Linked DNA regions of Colwellia sp. M166. The protein of the gene in region 1 interacts with the protein of each later gene in a pairwise test. Links are inferred from orthologs where the notes say so. Each region holds a gene or a part of one and is shown on either strand. Other genes may lie near its edges. The genes, in order: rpe and eno.

Region 1 (3,071 bases):
GTAATGTTGAAAACTTTGTTAGCGATAGCGCTAAGCTATTTGACAAAGTATCGAAGGAAGCTGAAGAAGATAACAAAGAATAACCATATAACGTAGTGATAACTCTCACCGGTATGAGGTTGTTAAACTAATCAAATTTAACCAGCTATTTTAATAAAAAGGCTGCTCATAAATATGAGCAGCCAAAGTTTGACTCTTTTATACCCGAAATAGACCCGCTTAAGGTCTAGCAATAAAACCGACAGCTTGATATACCTCAGCAAGTAACTTACTCGCGCGAGCAGAAGCTTTTTCAGCCCCTTTACGCATGACTTCATCTAAGTAGGCTTGGTCATTACGAAACTGATGATAACGCTCTTGAATTGGCGCTAACAAAGCAACCACAGCTTCAGCAACATCACCTTTTAAGTGGCCATACATTTTGTCTTCATACTCAGGCACAAGCTCTTCAACGGTTTTACCGGTAGTACATGATAATAATGACAACAAATTAGACACACCCGGCTTTTCTGCAATATCAAAATAGATATTCGCTTGCTCGTCAGAGTCAGTTACTGCACGTTTAATTTTCTTGGTAATTTTCTTGGTGTCTTCTAACAAGCCAATAAAGTTACCTGGGTTAGTGTCAGACTTAGACATTTTCTTTGTTGGCTCTAACAAGCTCATCACACGGGCACCAAACTCTGGAATATAAGGCTCTGGTACTTTAAACGTTTCGCCGTGTAAATTATTAAAACGTGTTGCAATGTCACGTGCTAATTCTAAATGTTGTTTTTGATCATCGCCAACAGGCACCTGATTAGCGCCGTATAATAAAATATCAGCCGCCATTAATACTGGGTAAGTAAACAAGCCAGAGTTCATGTTAGCTTCAGACTTTGCCGACTTATCTTTATATTGCGTCATTCTGTTAAGCTCACCCATTTGGGTGTAACAATTTAACACCCAACTTAATTGCGCGTGCTCAGGAACATGCGACTGGATAAAAATAGTGCTTTTTTCAGGATCAACACCACAGGCTAAATACAAAGCTAAACCATCTAAAGTTGCTTTACGTAAGGCTTCTGGATCAGGACGAACTGTAATCGCATGTTGATTAACTAACATGTAATAACACTCGTGACTGTCTTGCATGCTTACCCATTGCTTTAACGCACCAAGGTAATTACCAATAGTTAACTCACCTGATGGCTGGCAGCCACTTAATACAATAGGTTTACTCATTTTTTATCCTTTAATTCTTTGAATTATTTAATCTATTACTTAACAGCGCTATTAGCTGTTTATTATTTTACAGTCGCTAATTCAGCACGCATTTCATCAATAGCGATTTTATAGTTAGGCTTTGAAAAAATAGCTGAGCCGGCAACAAACATATCTGCACCCGCTTTTGCAATATCTGCGATATTATCAGCCTTAACACCGCCATCAACTTGTAAGCGAATGTCATAACCACTAGCATCAATTTTTTCACGCACTAAACGCAGCTTGTCTAAAGTAGTGGGAATAAAAGACTGACCACCAAAGCCAGGATTTACTGACATAAGTAAAATCACGTCAAGTTTATCCATCACAAAATCTAACACGTGCAGCGGTGTTGCTGGGTTTAATACTAAACCAGCTTTACAGCCATTATCTTTAATTAACTGCAAGGTTCTGTCGATATGATCACTGGCTTCAGGGTGAAAAGTAATGATATCAGCACCTGCTTTAGCAAAATCTGGAATAAGGCTATCAACAGGTTTAACCATTAAATGCACATCAATAGGTGCAGTAATACCGTAGTCGCGTAATGATTTACATATCATTGAGCCAAAAGTAAGATTGGGTACAAAATGGTTATCCATCACATCAAAATGAACAACATCAGCGCCAGCGCTAAGTACGTTTGCCACATCTTCGCCCAAACGAGCAAAGTCTGCAGATAAAATTGATGGAGCAATTAAGAAATCAGACATAGTGAGAACCTTGACAAAATTTGCGCTACTTTAACTTAATTGCAGTTATTTTGCGACTGAGATCACACACAAAAATTGATATAAAAAACCAGAGAATACTGCCCTTTTTGGAAATTTGTCTTTAATTATCCATCAAATAACGCACTTTTTTTGTTCACAAAGCAATATTATTGCACCAACACTGTACAAACAAGGATTTAAAAACAATAATAAAAAATCAAAATAAAACCATAACCAACTGATAAATAATAAGTTTACACATCTTGAAACACTCAGGCATTGTCTTTGCAATGCTATTAACAATTATAAAAACTTAGTGGACACAAGATGACAAAATCAATTACCTCTCTATCTATTTCAATGATATTAATGGCTTCGGCACTTACAGCAACATCAGCACATGCGGTTGAAGGCTTATCAGCAAATGCAGCAGCATCAAGCAATTATTTGTGGCGTGGTGTTACACAAACCACCAATTCAGCCGCCGTATCCGGTGGTATTGATTATGAAAATGCTTCAGGTTTTTCGGTTGGTACTTGGACATCAAATGCTGACTTGGCCGAGAACATGACTTATGAGCTTGATGTTTATGCTGCCTATGCCAACGAGTTAGATAATGGTTTAGGTTATAGTGTAGGTTATATCTATTATTCTTATGATAATGATGCTGATGTTGACTTTAGTGAAGTTAACTTTTCACTGTCATACGATGCTTATTCAATCACCTACAATACTTTAGTTGACTCAGATGGTGGCGGTGACTTGGGTGATGATACCTACATATCTGCCGATGCAGCTTTTGAAGTATCTGAGGGTTTAGAACTAGGACTTCATATTGGTAGCTACGACTTTGACGCCGGCGGTGATTATGTCGATTACGGTGTTAGTTTGAGTAAAAATGGTTTTACCTTTGCCTTATCAGATACTGATATTGAAGGCGCTGACGGTGATTTAAACTTTGTGATCAGTTATAGCGTTGATTTTGATTTATAAAACACTGACCATGGGAAGTTAACATTTTTACAGTAGTTGGCGCGGGAACAGCACCGCGCCAAAGCTTAACTAAAACCTAGCCTTACTTACCTTTTTAACTCAAGGTAATACCCTTCTTTG
Region 2 (3,223 bases), 850 kb from region 1 along the record:
TAAAGTTAAAATTCAATATATTGATTCACAAGACGTAGAGTCTAAAGGTGTTGAAGTTTTTAAAGACCTCGATGCTATTTTAGTGCCGGGTGGTTTTGGTGAGCGTGGCGTTGAAGGTAAAATTTTAACCGCACAATATGCCCGCGAAAACAAAATACCTTACTTGGGTATTTGTTTAGGTATGCAAGTGGCGTTGATTGAATATGCCCGTAACGTTGCCGGTTTAACTGATGCACATAGTACTGAGTTTAATGCAGAGACACCACACCCAGTGGTTGGTTTGATCAACGAATGGTTAGATGAAGAAGGCAAAGTCGAATACCGTAATGCTGAGTCTGACTTAGGTGGAACCATGCGTTTAGGTTCACAATTGTGTCACATTGTGAAAGGTACCAAGACATATGACGTATATGGTAGTGAAACAATTTATGAAAGACACCGTCATCGTTTTGAGGTAAATAATAACTACCGTGAACAATTAAGCAAAGCAGGTTTAGTGTTCTCGGGATTATCTACGGATAAAAGCTTAGTTGAGGTGATTGAAAATCCTGATCACCCATGGTTTATTGCCGGGCAGTTTCATCCAGAGTTTAATTCAACTCCTCGTGATGGCCACCCGCTTTTCACCGGCTTTATTGCTGCCGCTTTTGAACATCAAAAGCAGCAATCAAGTTAACTCGAACTAATAAAAACCGTAGCTTATTGCTGCGGTTTTGTTTTTAGCAGCTAAGTATTTTATTACTGTTGAGAACTGAACTGAAATTTATAGCAATTTAACTTTTAATTTATCGTTTATAACCTGCCATGCGCAGTTAGTAAGGAATAGGGAACATAATGTCTAATATCAGTAAAATTATCGCTCGCGAAATCATGGATTCTCGTGGTAACCCAACGGTTGAAGCTGACGTCTATTTAGCGTCAGGTGCTTGGGGTCGAGCTGCCGCTCCTTCTGGTGCCTCAACCGGTTCTCGCGAAGCGCTAGAGCTACGTGATGGTGACAAAGCACGTTATTTAGGTAAAGGCGTGTTAAAAGCCGTTGCTGCTGTTAACCATGATATAGCTACCGCGCTTATCGGCAAAAGTGCTTTAGAGCAAGCAAATATTGACCAAATCATGATTGATTTAGATGGCACTGAAAACAAAGAAACTTTCGGCGCTAACGCTATTCTAGCGGTTTCTTTAGCTAATGCTAAAGCAGCGGCAATGGAAAAGAAAGTACAATTATTTGAACATATTGCAGACCTTAATGGTACTCCGGGCCAATACTCATTACCGTTACCCATGATGAACATCATCAATGGTGGCGAGCACGCTGACAACAACGTTGATATCCAAGAGTTTATGGTACAACCGGTTGGCGCAAAAAGCTTTAAAGAAGCATTGCGTATGGGTGCTGAAATTTTCCATGCCTTGAAAAAAGTATTATCTTCAAAAGGCATGAGCACAGCAGTAGGTGATGAAGGTGGTTTTGCGCCAAACTTATCATCAAATGCGGAAGCCTTAGCGGTTATTAAAGAAGCGACAGCAGCAGCCGGTTACGAATTAGGTAAAGATGTAACTTTAGCACTTGATTGTGCGGCATCTGAATTTTACAACGCTGAAAAGGGTATTTATGACCTTACTGGCGAAGGTAAGCAATTTACGGCGAATGAATTCTCCGATTTCTTAGCAACGCTTTGTCAGCAATACCCAATTGTTTCAATTGAAGATGGCTTGGACGAGTCAGACTGGGATGGTTTCAAATACCAAACCGATCTGCTTGGTGACAAAGTACAAATTGTGGGTGATGATCTGTTTGTGACAAATACCAAAATATTAGCTCGTGGTATTGAGCAAGGTATTGGTAACTCTATCTTAATCAAATTTAACCAAATCGGTACCTTAACAGAAACCTTAGCGGCAATTAAAATGGCGAAAGATGCAGGTTTTACTGCTGTTATTTCACATCGCTCGGGTGAAACTGAAGATTCAACTATTGCCGATTTAGCCGTAGGTACGGCGGCTGGCCAAATTAAAACCGGTTCATTATGTCGCAGCGACCGTGTTTCTAAGTACAACCAATTGTTACGTATTGAAGAGTTCTTAGGCGACAAAGCTATTTTTAATGGTTTGTCTGAAGTTAAAGGTCAATAATCAAAAGCTTTCTGCTAAATAAGTGCAATAACGGTTATGGTTATACTCACTGACACTTGATAGTTGCGTGCAACCGTTAAGCAACTTTTCAAGAGCCATTGACCGACCTTTCAAATAATTCAAAATCCGATACCAGTTAACTGATATCGGATTTTTTATGTATTTTGAAAATGAACCGTGTCCAAGTAAACTTGGTATAAAGTGATTCGAAAGCTATAAAAACCAATCAGTCTGGATAAATATTGTTGGTGCTAATGTCGTTCATATAGCGCTAAGCGCTGAGTGGGAACAAACTTAATAGACTTGGTATTAGATGCAATGATATAACTCAATGTTATAAAGCTGTTTTGTTAATTGATATAATTGACTTTTAAAAGTATCTTCGAAAGAACAAAATTTAATGGAAAAATTAACCATATGATAAGTATAGTAAATTTTGAGCACGATAAGCTGGTCATTAAACAGTGGCAATTACTTGAAAAAGAAAACTGGTGTGTTTTGGGACGCAATGGCTCAGGGAAACAATATTTTAATCAACTGTTAATTGGAGAATTATTACCAACAAAGGTTGAACAACTAACATTACCGGCTAAAGACAAAGTCGCTATGATTTCCTTTGAAGCACAGCAAGATATCTATGAAGAGACTTTAGAAAAAATAGCGCCTGATTATGCTGATATTAATGGGGCTATGATTAAAGCGAAAAATTTTTTACCGGAAGATAAATGGCATGACCCTCTCATTGGTGAGTTTGGCTTAAGTCAGCGTCTTGATACTAGCTACTTACAACTTAGCACTGGTGAAAGTAGAAAGTTGTTAATACTGCAAGCCATCTTCAAGGGGATTGATTTACTTGTTTGTGATAACCCGTTTGACAGCTTAGATATTGCTTCTTGTCAGGCTTTATCTGATGCCTTAGCAGGTTTATCGCAAACCGGTATTACCGTGCTCTTATTGTTAAATAATCGCCAAGATATTCCAACATGGTTTGACAACGTTGCCTTTATTGAACGTGGACAATTCTCTGTTATTGGTAAGTTAACGGATGCCGATACTAAAAATCAGCTTGATGTCTTACTAACTCCAGCAC

Evidence for each region.
Region 2: the proteins of rpe (region 1) and eno interact in binary tests that used the Escherichia coli proteins (3 or more experiments, as listed by UniProt). The link is inferred for Colwellia sp. M166 from one-to-one orthologs.

What each region holds. Positions count from the first base shown.
Region 1 is NZ_CP040755.1:2,047,029-2,050,099, forward strand. Bases 123-2,857 are described here. They hold rpe (ribulose-phosphate 3-epimerase), read right to left. Parts: upstream 1,959-2,857; coding sequence 1,287-1,958; downstream 123-1,286. Other genes in these bases: trpS (tryptophan--tRNA ligase), read right to left, coding at 220-1,224; FGD67_RS09315 (TorF family putative porin), read left to right, coding at 2,286-2,857. Also shown: FGD67_RS09300 (FHA domain-containing protein), read left to right, coding at 1-83; more of FGD67_RS09315, read left to right, coding at 2,858-2,951. UniProt on the Escherichia coli protein: Catalyzes the reversible epimerization of D-ribulose 5-phosphate to D-xylulose 5-phosphate.
Region 2 is NZ_CP040755.1:1,192,745-1,195,967, reverse strand. The notes cover bases 97-2,983. They hold eno (phosphopyruvate hydratase), read left to right. Parts: upstream 97-834; coding sequence 835-2,133; downstream 2,134-2,983. Other genes in these bases: FGD67_RS05400 (ATP-binding cassette domain-containing protein), read left to right, coding at 2,551-2,983; FGD67_RS05410 (CTP synthase), read left to right, coding at 97-676. Also shown: more of FGD67_RS05410, read left to right, coding at 1-96; more of FGD67_RS05400, read left to right, coding at 2,984-3,223. UniProt on the Escherichia coli protein: Catalyzes the reversible conversion of 2-phosphoglycerate (2-PG) into phosphoenolpyruvate (PEP). It is essential for the degradation of carbohydrates via glycolysis.